DNA from 2 places in the Chryseobacterium sp. TQ-BC-N36 genome. Region 1 is predicted to be linked to the other one. Evidence: riboswitches for the same ligand, from Rfam matches in the RefSeq annotation. Region 1 holds a riboswitch; the other holds the start of a gene.
What was found. Region 1 has a riboswitch for S-adenosylmethionine ahead of AC3FI7_RS18200 (SusC/RagA family TonB-linked outer membrane protein). Riboswitches for the same ligand answer to the same signal wherever they lie in the genome.

Region 1 (7,495 bases):
TTAGTTATGTAGAAGTAGGTCTAAGTACTCTTTACAATATACAAAACCACTATTCTATATATATTTCTTTTAAAGGTAAAGATATGGCTGCTACAAGTATTCGATCTTCTACTTTTGGAGAGATTCCTCCCTCTTCTCATGAGAAGATCTATCTCAAAAAAATTGATGGAAAACCAATTTCAGACACGGTATACATTAGCTTTCCAAATAAAGTTTATACATTTTATTACAAATAATACTTATGTAATCTTCCCAAAATCCGGAACATTTAAAAACAATATCTTTATAATGTTTCAAAGTCGGGGCCTTCGAAAAGCGGGAGATTAACCAATTATTTAATAATCCAATGGAAAATAATAAACCCGAATTAAAAAAAGCAGACATTAAAAAACTTATTGAGGCTTTGCTTAATAAGTTAGAAAAATTAAATGATTCAACCTCTTTTACTTTTAATAATGACTTGTATTGGAATATTACTGATGAAGAATTATATGATCCATATAAGGATCCCAAAGAATTAACAATGGGAAGTTTAATTGAGGATTGGGAATTTTTGCAAAATTTTTTAGATGGAAAACGAGAGATAATAGATTATGATTTATATAAAATTGCATCTCTTATAAGATTTCTAGGGAAAAGTATGATTATTACAGAAGCTCAGAATATAAGTAATCCTTAAATAGTAAAAAATAATTTAAAATAAAACCGTTGCTCTTTTAGCAACGGTTTTTTAATTAAAAAACCACCGCAAAAGCAGTGGCTAAAAAAAATCAATCTAATTATGGACTATACCTCATAAATTCGGGTTATTCTCAAACTCTCTCTGCGGAATACTGAATAAATAATAAGTACTGTTTGGGGTGAAAGCAGATTTATCCGGGAAATCAAGAACAGAATGCCCTCTTCCATCTACTGTTTTTACCGTTCCGTCTGGTGTAATGACCTGAACTTTTACCGGTTTGCCGTCAGCATCCACAAACGGTTTTCTCACTACTGTTCCCTGCGTTCTGATAATATCTGAAAGGGAGAAGCCTTCTCCAAACAATTCTTTTCTTCTCTCGATCAACACTGCATCTACCACAGCATTTTGTGATAACGAGCCATTATAAATATTGGCATTTCTTGCTGATTTCAATTGGTTCAATACGGCTACTGCCTGAGATACATTTCCGCTTCTTGCTTCAGCTTCCGCTTCGATCAGGTACATTTCAGCAGCTCTCATATACACAATATCTGCAATAAGGGTGGGTTTGAATTTAAACTTGGCATATCTCAGCAATCCTTCCCTACCTTTCTGTCCGTCCCATGAAAATAACTGGTATCTGATATCATTGGTATCAAAAAGGTCCTTAAAATAAGGGTCTGCCATAAAGCTGTAATAATAGCTCCCTGAGGAAGAAACATCCAGATAATGGAAGGCATAACTTTCATCAGACTGTTCCTGGGTCTGCGCATGTCCCCAGATCCATTCTGCATTGTTGATGTCATTAAAGCCATCTTTATATTTTTCCGGAGCCATCAGCGGGAAACCTTCCCTTGCAATTTTTGCTGATGCTGAAGCTTTACTCCACTCGCCCGTATTCAGGTAAGTTCTTGCTAAAAGTCCGTTCACTACAGAACGGTTGATCTTATCTTTATTATTTCTTGTATAATTTTTCAACAGGTTATCAGCATCGGCAAGATCACTTTTAATCAAAGTATAGATTTCTTCCAGACTTGCTCTTTTCTTCCCTACCGTACTGGTTGTTGAAGGCTCCGTATAAATGGGAGCCGTTAATGCTGACTTGTCTTTCAGGTAACTAAACTGATAAAAACTCGCCAGATTCAGATAACAGAAGGCGCGTAATGCCTTTGCCTGTCCTTTTACCTGGTCTTTTTTCTCCTGGCTGCCTTCTGTACCATCAATTCTTGTAATGACATTATTCATATTATTGATAGTGGAATACAACAGAGACCAGATAAATAACGGCCGGCTTGCTGTATTATTCACCATTTCTGTAAAAGCATAAGTAGAAGCAAAACCGTATTTATTCGTCAATACTGCCACATCACTTCCCATCGCATCGCTGGCTCTTAACACTGTGGAATACCCAATATTGGCATACGTTGTCCCATCATTATTAAATTTTGCCCAGGTACCGTTCACTACTGTTTCAGCACTTTCAGCGGTTTTGAAAACCTCCACGCTGTTGGCCTGATCAGTCGGAGCTGTGTCCAGGTCATTTTCACAGCTTGTCAGCGACAAAAATCCAATGAACACAAACGATAAGTATTTTAATTTTTTCATTTTTCAATTTTAAAAGGTTAAAGCGTTGCCTGAAGACCAAAAGTGATCGTTCTCATAGCAGGATATCTGTAATAAGTTGTTCCATCCAAAGCCTGTTCAGGATCCATTCCTTTATGTTTATAGAAGGTCAGAAGATTTTCTGCCTGGATATAAATTCTGAATTTTTTAAGTCCAATTTTCTCAAAATAATCTTCAGGAAGTGTGTATCCTAAACTGACATTTTTCAGTCTTGCGTAAGTGCCGGAATACAGGAATCTTGAAGAGGTTGATGTCCAGTTATTCGTTGTTGTACTTAATGCAGGAACATCTGTGTAAGGATTATCAGGCGTCCACCTGTTCAGTATTTCGGAACTCCATGCTCGTCCTCCCGAACTTCCGTTATGCATGATGGAGGTATAATCGGTATCTAAAACTTTTCCGCCGATTTTGAATGTCAGTAATCCTGAAAAATCAAAATTCTTATAAGTAATACTGGTACTGATTCCCCCTGTCAGTTTAGGCAATGCAGAGCCTTGTAGCAGTTTTGTTGCTTTAGAATATTCTGAAGTAGTTCCTTCCACTGAATTCCCGTTAGCATCGGTAGTAACTGTTTTCCACAAAGGCTTTCCATTGCTCGGATCTACTCCTACCCATTCCGGAATAAAGAAATCATATACTGAGCCTCCTACTGTCAGCAACTTAGTTCCTACAACCAAAGAACCTCCGGGTAACTTGGTCACTTTATTATTTAAAGTACTCAGATTCACATCTACATTCCACTGGAAATCATCATTTTTAACTGGCGTTGTAAATAATGAAAATTCAAACCCTGTATTCTGAATTGTTCCGATATTCGCAGGATAATCACTGATTCCCAGCGATGGCGCCACCGGCATATTGAACAGAAGATCCTGGCTTTTTCTTTTGAAGTATTCGATATTTCCTTTAATTCTGTTATTCAGAATCGCGAACTCCAATCCAACATTTAAATTAAGATTGGTTTCCCATTTCACATTATTGGTAAATGTCTTTTCCAGCGTTGTGCCCGGCTCTCCGCCAAGGCTGATAAATCGATATAATTCCTGATATGCATAGTAAAGCGGCTGTCCGTTAGGTCTAAGCAATTTGTCATTTCCCTGACCTCCATAGCTGGCACGTAATGTCAACTGATTGAAGACGTTCAAGCTCTTAACAAATTCTTCATTGGATATTTTCCATGAACCTCCTACTGACCAGAATCTCCCCCATCTGTTATCTTTCGCAAATCTTGAAGAGCTGTCTGCCCTTCCTGATGCAGATAGGAAATAGGTATTGTTATAATCATATTCAACTTTTCCCAGGAAACTCAACAGGCTTAATTTATTGCTGTTTCCACTGAAACTTCCCAGCAGAGAAGCAGCGTCCGGCTCATAATAGTATGGCAGAGAAAATTGGCTTCTGGTCCCGGAAATCGTCTGATAATCGTACTTATAGAATTCATGTCCTGCTAATGCATTAATGTGATTTTTTCCAAACTTTTTATCATACGTCAGAATATTACTGGTTGTATACGAAAGCGTTCTGGTATTCGTTTTCGTCACCGAACCCCCAATTTCAGCCCCTTGTCCAAGCAGTGGATTTGAATAATAATGTCCGTTATAATTCACCAGATCAACAGAAAAACTCGTTTTGAATTTGAGTTCCGGCAGGAAAGTAAATTCCATGAATCCTTTTCCTGAGAAGTTATCTTCTTTATTTTCGTTTTTATCTAATGGCAGGGTCGCAGCGGCATTCTGATTCTGAAGAGCATTGGTAGGCCTGTATTTTCCAAAATCATAAACCGGATTTCCATCTGCGCCCAAAACATAAGCTCCATCTGCATTTCTTTCATAATAAGGATAGAATGAAGGAATGAATCTTGCCGCATTGATGATATTACTGGCCTTTGAATCCGAGGAAGTCGGCGCCTGCTGAATACTGTTAGTATAGCTTAAGTTTACCCCAACATTCAACCATTTTTTAACTTCAGAATTGACCTTTAATCGGGTATTATACCTTTTAAAACCAGATTCAATAGCCATCCCTTTGTCATCCAGATAACCAAGGGAAAAGAAGTAGTTACTTTTCTCACTTCCCCCGCTGATATCGAGATCTACCTGATTTCTTGATGCCACTCTCTGTAAAATATCTCTCCAGTCATCATTCCAGAGTGGTGAAGCGCCGGGCAATAGCTTTCCATCTGTTCCTACCGGTTTTGGATAGGCCGTTCCATAAGGATTGATACCAAGTGTTGAAACAAGATTGTCAGTAGCCATCTGAGCAGCTTGCTGAGCATTCACTTTACCAGACTGATATCCGTTTCTCAATGCCTCCCAGTATAATTGGAAATACTGATCCGTACTGACCTGTTGATAATCTTTTACTGCTCTTCCGGAGAATCCCTGACTGATGTTAAAATTAACTTTTGATTCTCCTTTTTTACCAGATTTTGTAGTAATAATGATAATCCCGTTTGCTCCTCTTGAACCATACAAAGCACTTGCTGTAGCATCTTTCAGCACACTGATAGATTCTATATCGCTTGGGCTTATAGAATTCAGGTTACCGTCAAAAGGAATCCCATCCACTACATATAAAGGATCACTGGAAGCGCTTATTGAGCCAATTCCTCTGATCCGTATGGTAGAAACGGCTCCTGGCTGGCCCGATGCACTTGTCGTCTGAATTCCTGCAACCTGCCCTTCTAATGCTTTGGTAATATTGGTTACAGGTCTGTTATTGATCTTATCGCTGGAAATCGTAGCCAAAGAACCGGTATAGCTGTTTCTTTTTGCTTTTCCGTAGGCTACCACCACTACTTCATCAATTTCTTTTTCATGAAGACTATCTTGTTTCAGCCTGGAATTCTGTGCCTGTACGCTGGCAATTCCAAGAAAAAATGCAGCAACCGGAGGGATCCACACTTTAGAATTAAATGAATTTTTATTAATCATAATCAATTTTATTTATCATATATTAAAATTTAGCCCTTTGCCGAATATTCAGCAAAGGGCATCGATAAATACGAAAACCAAATGCTTATTTTCCCTTAAAAGGCTGAATGTAACACCTTGCCTCCACAGGTAGGTTGTTAAGATTTCACAGGGTCAGTTCCCTCCATCTTTCTTTATAAGCCGATCGAAATATGTCTGCAAAGCTAAAAACTTTTAGTCTACAAAACAAGTAGACTTATTTATTTTTCATGATAAATTTTCAGAAATTAACTTAATTTTTGAATAAACTCCATGACATTAACGAGTTAAGCACATTATCATTTTCTTAAACATGATAAATATCATTATCAATAATTCAATTAAAAAAAAGCAGATTCCCTAGAGTTTTTTTTGAGACTTAATGGAAAAAAGTTTTTAATTTTATGGTATGAAAGTTTTGATCATCAATGGCCCTAACCTCAATCTGTTAGGCACAAGAGAACCGGAAATCTATGGTAACGTCTCCATGGAAAGCTATTTGGAAGTTTTAAGATCCGAGTTTACCTCTTATGAATTAAAATATTACCAGTCAAATATTGAAGGAGAGCTTATCAACAGACTTCAGGAAGATGACTTTGATGCAGTTGTGATCAATCCTGGGGCTTATACTCATTATTCGTATGCGATTGCAGACTGTTTAAAAAATATCAGAAAACCCAAGGTTGAGGTTCACATCAGCAATATCTACAAAAGAGAAGAGTTCAGGCAGAAATCTGTAACAGCGGCAAATAGTGATGCTGTTTTATCCGGCTTTGGGATGGCTGGATATCGATTAGCTTTACTAAGTTTAAAATAATTTACATTTTTTTATTTGCTCCTGGATTGCACAGGCTCTCACAGATGTTTATGGTTATAAAATAATTAATGAAGATAAAGGATCAAATTTACTGTAATGCTATTGGAAACTACTCCAATCAATTAACAAAGAGAAAATCTTATGTTATTGAGGAAACAAATCCGAGAAATATAAAAATCTGTAATGATGAAGGAAAACTCAGATGGTATCCTAAGTTTTATTTCAGCTTGGAGAAAGAGCCGAAAATTGTATCCATCCATATTGATGATGAAATAGAGAATACCGAATCTGATGCGATAGAAGTCACTATTGAACTTTCCAATAAAGAAAAATATTGGCTGACATTTACCACTCCAAAATATCTGGATAAAATATTGAATGAAGAATCCTATTTTTCTTCAAAACATTTTATGATCATAAAACATCTAACTGAAGCATCAATCAAATCAACAGTCCTAAAACTGGATGAACAGAATGAGTTGATTAAGAACTGTAAAAAATATTAATAAAAGAAAGCCCCATCAGTGATGAGGCTTTTTATGCTTATTGATAACTATTAGATAGTCTGTTCCTGTAACTGAGGCCCCGAAGCAACTAACTTCTTACCTTCTTCAGTATCACAGTACTGCTCAAAATTTTTGATGTATCTTGAAGCAAGATCTTTTGCTTTTTCTTCCCATTCTGAAGCATTTTCATATGTATCTCTTGGATCTAAGATCCCCGTAGAAACATTAGGTAATTCAGTAGGAATTTCCAGGTTCATGATCGGAACCTGAGTTTTAGGAGCGTTTTCAATAGAACCGTCAATGATTGCATCGATGATTGCTCTCGTATCTTTTAGAGAAATTCTTTTCCCGGTACCATTCCAACCAGTGTTCACCAGATAGGCTTTAGCACCATGTTCTTGCATTTTACCAATCAGTGTTTTAGAATACATTGTTGGGTGCAGTGTAAGGAATGCTTCACCAAATGCAGGTGAGAAAGAAGGTTCCGGCTCCGTAATTCCTCTTTCTGTTCCGGCTAATTTTGATGTATATCCGCAAAGGAAGTGGTATTGAGCCTGATCTTCGTTCAGGATAGAAACCGGAGGAAGTACACCGAATGCATCTGCTGAAAGATAAACAATCTTCTTAGCATGACCTGCTTTAGAAGGCAATACAATTTTATTGATATGATAGATTGGATAAGAAACCCTTGTATTTTCTGTGATTGATCCATCTGTGTAATCAGCTACTCCATTGTTTACCACAACGTTTTCAAGAAGTGCATCTCTCTTGATAGCCCTGAAAATATCCGGTTCCTTTTCTTCCGATAAGTCAATTACTTTGGCATAACATCCCCCTTCATAGTTGAATACTCCGTTATTATCCCATCCATGCTCATCATCACCGATAAGATACCTCTTAGGATCTGCTGATAAGG
Region 2 (7,495 bases), 150 kb from region 1:
CTGCAATTCATCAATGGCAAACAAAGCTGCTTTTGCATTTAAGGTATCAAAGATGGTTTCTACCAGAAGGATATCTGAACCTCCATCCAGTAACGCTTCACATTGCTGCTTGTATGCTACTCTTAATTCTTCAAAAGTAATAGCTCTGTATCCGGGATCATTAACATCAGGACTCAAACTTGCCGTTCTGTTCGTAGGGCCGATAGATCCTGCCACAAATCTCGGTTTGTCCGGATTTTTTGCTGTGTATTCATCACAGGCCTTTCTGGCAATTTTTGCCGATTCATAGTTCAGTTCATATACCAGATCTTCCATATGATAATCTGCCATGGCAATGGTAGTTCCTGAAAACGTATTGGTCTCAATAATGTCTGCCCCTGCTTCAAGATATTTCTTGTGAACTTCTTCAATGGCCTGAGGCTGTGTCAGAGAAAGCAGGTCATTGTTTCCTTTTACCGGATGTTCCCAATCCTTGAAACGCTCTCCGCGGTAATCTTCTTCTTCAAACTTATACCTCTGAAGCATCGTTCCCATGGCACCGTCAAGAATTAAAATTCTTTCGGATAGAGCTTTATATAATTGTTCTGAATTTTTCATTTTTAAATGTTTGATTAAATTCTGTTTCTATTGAATTAATCCAACGCCTGCTTAAGGTCCGCAATGATATCCTCTACATTTTCCAAACCTACTGAGCAGCGCACCAATCCTGCTGTAATCCCTACTTCATTTCTTTCTTCGTCTGAAAGCTTGGAGTGTGTAGTGGATGCCGGATGCGTAACGATCGTTCTTGTATCACCTAAGTTGGCAGACAGTGAACACATCTGTATCTTATCTAAAAAGGCTCTTCCGCCTTCTATTCCGCCTTTTATTTCAAAGGCTACGATATTTCCTCCAAGCTTCATCTGCTTTTTGGCGACTTCATAACTTGGGTGGGATTTAAGAAATGGATATTTTACGAGCTCTACATTCGGATGACTTTCTAAGAACTCAGCTACCTTCAATGCATTTTCGCAGTGTTTTTCTACACGGATAGCCAGTGTTTCAAAACTTTTTGATAATACCCATGCATTAAAAGGAGACAATGCAGGTCCTGTATTTCTTGCAAAAAGATAAATTTCTCTGATCAGATCTTCTTTTCCTACAGCTATTCCTCCTAATACCCTTCCCTGACCGTCAATCAGCTTTGTTGCTGAGTGTACAACAATATCTGCACCATATTTGATTGGCTGCTGAAGATAAGGTGTTGCAAAACAGTTATCTACAACAAATATAAGATTATGTTTTTTGGCGATCTGACCGAAAAACTCAAGATCCAGAATTTCAATAGCCGGATTGGTAGGGGTTTCAAGGTATAAGATCTTTGTATTAGGTTTGATATATTGTTCAACATTCGCTGCATCTTCTGCTTTGAAATAAGAAGTTTCAATATTCCATTTTGGGAAATATTTGGTGAACAAGGTGTGTGTCGACCCGAATACAGACTGACAGCTTACGATATGATCACCCGCATTTAACAAAGCTGCAAATGTAGAATAGATGGCTGCCATTCCTGTCGCAAAGGCATATCCTGCTTCTGCCCCTTCCATTTTAGCGATCTTATCTGTAAATTCTGTTACATTTGGATTGGAGAAACGGCTGTATAAATTTTTAGGTTTTTCTTCTGCAAAGCTTGCTCTCATATCTTCCGCATCCTGAAATATAAAACTGGAGGTAAGATATAGCGGCGTAGAATGCTCGTCAAACTGAGTTCTTTCAGTCTGGGTTCTTATTGCTGATGTTTCAAAATTTTCCATATAGTTTTAATTTGTCAATTTACCAATGTATCAATCTAACAGTTTAACAATAATATTCTTTCCATGCCAAGAATGACAATTACAGTAATTGTTACGCTGCTAAATTGGTAGATTGTTACATTAAATATTATTTCGTTTCACTTACTCTTAAAATATCCCCAAATACTCCTCTGGCCGTTACCTTTGCTCCGGCTCCGGCTCCCATAATCACGATCGGATTTTCTCCGTAGCTTTCTGTATAGATTTCAAAGATTGAATCTGAACCTTTCAGCTGTCCTAATGCAGAAGTTGCAGGAACAGAAACCAATTTTACATCCAGTTCCCCTTTATCCTTCTGCAGATCACCATGTAAATCACCCACGTATCTCAATACATGGTCAGGTTCCTGATTTTCTTTTATTTTCTGGTATTCTTCGTCCAGTTCTTCCAGTCTGGAAAGGAATTCTGATTTTGAAACCTCCAATAAGGTTTCCGGAACCAGATTCTGAATATTGATATCTCCGAACTCGTTGATCAAGTCTAATTCTCTCGCCAGGATCAGTAATTTTCTTGCAACATCATTTCCTGATAAATCTTCTCTCGGATCTGGTTCTGTGTATCCTTTTTCCAGAGCTTCATTAATGATGGTTGAAAATTTATCGTTCCTTAAAGAAAAATTATTGAAAACATAACTTAGCGTTCCGGAGAATACGCCTTTAATTCTGGTTATATTTTCTCCTGAAAGATGTAATAATTTGATGGTGTCAATTAATGGTAATCCTGCACCTACATTGGTTTCATACAGATAACGTCTGTTATTTTTGTTCAACGTATATCTTAGTTTTCTGTACTCCTCTATCGGAAGAGTATTGAAAATCTTGTTGGAAGAAACAAGATCGAATCCGTTTTCTGCTAAAGCATGATAGTTTTTTACAAAATCCTTGCTTGCCGTATTATCCACAACGATTAGATTCTCAAGTTGGTTTTCGTTGGAGAAATTGATTAATTCTTCAACGTTGGACGGATGTTGCGCTGTCAAAACCTCATCCCCCCAATTGGCATCAAACCCCTTTTTGTTGAAGGCAATTTTCTTTGAATTGGCTACCGCAACTACTTTAAGGTCTATTTTTTTACGTTTTTTAATTTCTTCAGCAGATTCAAGTACTTGCTCTATCAGGGTTTTTCCTACATTTCCGTGACCAATGATGGCCAGATGAACCGTCTTGGGCTTTTTGAAAATTTCAGATTCTATAATATTTCTTGTTTTCTCATCCTGCGAAGAAGTCACTACGATATTAACTCTGTTTTCGCCTGCTATCTGGTTTAACAGCAACGGAAAAACATTATTTCTTGCCAGTTCAGCAAAGACTTTATTAAAATCTTCTGCTACAAAACCGATCACAGAAACATTATTGATACTATAGATCTGGGAAACTTTTCCTGACTTTCTTTCTGCTTCAAATTCATCAATAAGACAAGCCACTGCCTTTTCGGCATCGTTTTCGTGAACCAGAATAGAAATTCCGTTTTCGATGGCCTGTTGAGAAATTACTCCTACACTGATACGCGCTAAGGTAAGCGCTTTAAAAATTCGTCCGTCAATCCCTATTTCTCCCAGGAAATCTTCTCCTTCAAATTTGACGATTGATCTGTTCTTCAAAAATTTTATTTCGTTAGCATTTTTCATTTTTCCTGTAAAATGTTTTTTATGATATTATTTAATTGTTGATATTCCATTAGGAAGGCATCATGCCCGTGTATAGATTGGATCTCGTGATAAGAAACATCCTTATTTTTCTCTTTTAAGTTTTCAAAACACATCCGGATTTCAGAAGCCGGGAAAAATAAGTCTGAATCTACGGAGATCATGCGCATTCGTGCCTGTATGTTCTCCAGTGCTGTTTCATCAGCATTTATATTCATCAGGAGATGATTCATCAGTTTATAAGCTTTTAAACTAAACCTTTCGTTTAGAGCATTACCATGATAAATCAGCCAGTCTTCTGATTCCAGGCGCTGTTTTTCCTGGTTATATTGGTTTTGAAATCTGTCATTGAGTGACTGCGGTGTTCTGTAACACAACATGGCATGAATTCTCGCTTTCTGTAATGGTTCTTCTTTATCATTTAATAAGAATTTCTGAACCAGACATTGTGAGTGAAGCCAATCGTGCGTTCTGTAATCGCAGGCAATGGGAATAAATATCTCTGCGAGATCCGGCTGCTGGGCAAGCATTTCCCAGGCAATTCCTCCTCCCAGAGAGCCTCCGATAATGGCATATAGTTTTTTGATCTGTAAAGCTTCAAGCCCTTTCAGGAATATCGCAGCGATATCTGAAGGGGTAAAGTCTTCATAGTCTTCAATTAAAAAATTGTCATAACCGTTTCCGGGTATGTTGAAACACAGAACAGTATATTGATCGGTATCAACAATCTGATTTTCTCCTACCAGCTGCTTCCACCAGCCTTTTTCTCCGGACACATTTGAGTTTCCGGTAAGAGCATGATTGATTAAAATGACGGGCGCTGTAAACAGATCTTTCCCAAAAAGCTGATAGCTTAATGAGATATTGTATTCCTTTTGGGAATAAGTTTGATACGTAAGATTAATATAGTTTAGTTCTGTTTTCAATTCTATTATGTTTAATACAATTGAAAATGCCACAGGAAATGGCTGAAAAGAACTTCAGTGAGTTATCTGTCCAAAATTATTTTTGGTAGAACGTAGCACCTTCTTTGCTTGCGCAAAGGGTTGCTAAGGTTTCATAGGGTCTAATCCCTCAACCTTTCTTGATAACATTTTCAATATTTGAATGAACGAATGGTGCAAAGGTAATTCTTTTCTTTCAATTTCAAAAAAAAATTATTTTAATATTTAAAAAAGCCCTTAAATACAAGTATTTCAAGCCCATATTAATAATTATTCAGATGAAAAAAATTGGAATTACCTGTCAAAAAAACTAACTTCGTATGGAAAAATGATGAGATATGACCGCCGAAAAAGAAAGATTACAAGATACCAAATGGAAAAACTGGGGACCTTATGTAAGCAACCGGCAGTGGGGAAATGTACGCGAAGATTATAGCCCGAACGGGAATGCCTGGAATTTTACCAATCATAATAATGCTGAAAGCTATGCTTACCGCTGGGGTGAAGAAGGTATTGCCGGAATTTCTGATGTAAAGCAGCTTTTATGTTTTGCCTTTTCGTTCTGGAACAAGAAAGATAAAATGGTAAAAGAACGATTCTTTGGTTTGAGCAATCCTCAGGGAAATCATGGGGAAGACATCAAAGAAATCTTTTATTATCTGGATAATACACCTACTCATAGCTATATGAAGATGGTTTACAAATATCCGATCAATGAGTTTCCGTATGATGATATTCTTATTGAGAATGGAAAACGCGGCAAAAAAGAACCTGAATATGAGCTTTTCGATACCGGTATTTTTGATAATGATGAGTATTTCGATATTTTCATTGAATACTGTAAGGCCGATCACAATGATATTCTGGCCAGAGTAACGATCTGCAACCGAAGCCAGCATGATGCCCCTATAGTGGTGGCTCCTACTGTATGGTTCAGAAATAACTGGAAATGGGGATATAATACCTACAAGGCAGAGCTGAGTGCTTCCCATGACGGAAGCATTACTATAGTCCATGACAGTATTTCAATCAAAAAGCTTTATTCCAGAAATACAAATGCAGAAACTGCATTTTGTGATAATGAGACGAATACTTCAAAGCTTTATGGAGCTCCCGTTGTTGAAAACACCTATTTCAAAGATGGGATAAATAATTTTATTACCCATCAAACGAACACCATAAATCCTGAAAAAAAAGGAACAAAAGCCTCTTTCCTTATAGATGAAACTGTGGGTTCAGGGGAATCAAAAGTTTTTGAATTCAGACTATGTCCTGAGGAAAAAGATGAACCTTTTGAAAATTTTGATACTATTTTTAGTGTAAGGCAAGCCGAAGCTGAAGAGTTTTATAGCGAAATTCAGAATGATACCGTCAGTGAAGATGAAAGAAATGTTCAGAGACAGGCTTTTGCCGGGCTTCTCTGGAATAAACAATTCTATCATTACAATATTGGAAAATGGCTAAAAGGAGATCCTAACTTTGAAGCTCCAAGAAACTTCAACGAATATGTAAGAAATACGGAATGGAATCATCTCCACAACAAGGATATTATTTCCATGCCTGACAAATGGGAATATCCATGGTATGCGACGTGGGATCTGGCATTTCACTGTGTTCCTTTTTCTATCATTGATGCTGAATTTGCTAAGGGACAGCTTTTATTGCTTACCAAAGAATGGTATATGCATCCTAACGGACAGCTTCCTGCCTATGAGTGGAATATGAGTGATGTAAATCCGCCTGTGCATGCCTGGTCATGCTTCCGTGTTTTTAAAATTGATGAAAAAAATAATGGAAAACCGGATTTATTATTCTTAGAGAAAGTATTCCAGAAACTGCTTCTTAATTTCACATGGTGGGTAAACCGAAAAGACAAAAACGGCAAAAATATCTTTGGCGGGGGCTTCCTTGGCCTTGATAATATCGGTGCTTTTGACCGAAATATAGAATTAAAGGATGGCCAACATCTTGAACAGGCTGACGGAACAAGCTGGATGGCCATGTATGCATTGAATATGATGCGCATTGCAATGGAACTTGCTCAATATTATCAGGTATATGAAGATATGGCGATCAAGTTTTTTGAGCATTATCTTTACATCGCTGAAGCTATGGAAAATCTCGGTGAAGGAACAAAGGGTCTTTGGAATGAGGAGGACGGATTTTTCTATGATGTGCTTCAGCTTGGAAACGGAGACAGCGTTTCTTTGAGATTAAGAAGTATTGTAGGTTTGATCCCCATGTTTGCCGTTGAGATTGTAGACCACCGTTTATTGGAAAAGATGCCTAATTTCAGAAGCAGAATGGAATGGATCTTAAAAAATAAACCGGAGCTCACGAAACTTGTTTCCCACTGGGATGAGGAAGGCCACGGAAGAAAACATCTGATGAGTATCCTCCGCAAAAACAGGCTTACTAAAGTTCTGACCAGAATGCTTGACGAAAAAGAATTTTTAAGTACTTACGGAATCCGGGCCATGTCTAAGGTATATGAGGAAAATCCCTTTATATTCTCAGTACATGGAACTGAAAATATAGTGTACTATACGCCAGCAGAAAGTGACAGCCGGATGTTTGGCGGAAACAGCAACTGGCGAGGCCCTATCTGGTTTCCTATTAACTTTCTGATTGTAGAAAGCTTGCAGCGTTTCCACTATTATTATGGAAACAGCCTGAAAGTAGAACTTCCAACGGGAAGCGGTGATAAAAAAAATCTTGATGAAGTGGCTCAGAATATCAGCAAAAGACTCTGTTCGATATTCTTAAAAGATGAGCATGGGCAGCGGGCCTTCAATGGAGGTAATCCGAAGTTCAATTATGATAAACATTTCAGGGATTATATCACATTCTTTGAATATTTTCATGGAGATAACGGCCGGGGTGTAGGGGCTTCTCACCAGACAGGATGGACTGCCACTGTGGCGAAACTTATAAAACCAAGACTTACCTTCTAGATGAGAATGAGTAATTAGTAATAGGCAATAGAAAAGCCGGATGAATCATCCGGCTTTTCTATTTTTTTTAATGAGAGATTAAATTTTTTCTCCGTTCACATATACCTCATATCCGATTTC

Region 2: linked by a shared signal. The riboswitch ahead of AC3FI7_RS18950 (alpha/beta fold hydrolase) and the one ahead of AC3FI7_RS18200 (SusC/RagA family TonB-linked outer membrane protein) in region 1 are both predicted to bind S-adenosylmethionine.

The regions. Positions count from the first base shown of each region.
Region 1 is NZ_CM178175.1:4,057,953-4,065,447, reverse strand. It holds gene AC3FI7_RS18215 (hypothetical protein) at 1-236, shown strand, start outside; gene AC3FI7_RS18210 (hypothetical protein) at 347-679, shown strand; gene AC3FI7_RS18205 (RagB/SusD family nutrient uptake outer membrane protein) at 794-2,287, opposite strand; gene AC3FI7_RS18200 (SusC/RagA family TonB-linked outer membrane protein) at 2,305-5,238, opposite strand; SAM riboswitch class I at 5,321-5,420, opposite strand; gene AC3FI7_RS18195 (type II 3-dehydroquinate dehydratase) at 5,666-6,073, shown strand; gene AC3FI7_RS18190 (hypothetical protein) at 6,142-6,579, shown strand; gene pckA (phosphoenolpyruvate carboxykinase (ATP)) at 6,630-7,495, opposite strand, start outside.
Region 2 is NZ_CM178175.1:4,205,612-4,213,106, reverse strand. It holds gene AC3FI7_RS18965 (homocysteine S-methyltransferase family protein) at 1-597, opposite strand, end outside; gene AC3FI7_RS18960 (O-succinylhomoserine sulfhydrylase) at 633-1,793, opposite strand; gene AC3FI7_RS18955 (ACT domain-containing protein) at 1,921-3,459, opposite strand; gene AC3FI7_RS18950 (alpha/beta fold hydrolase) at 3,456-4,403, opposite strand; SAM riboswitch class I at 4,463-4,571, opposite strand; gene AC3FI7_RS18945 (MGH1-like glycoside hydrolase domain-containing protein) at 4,760-7,375, shown strand; gene AC3FI7_RS18940 (OsmC family protein) at 7,454-7,495, opposite strand, start outside.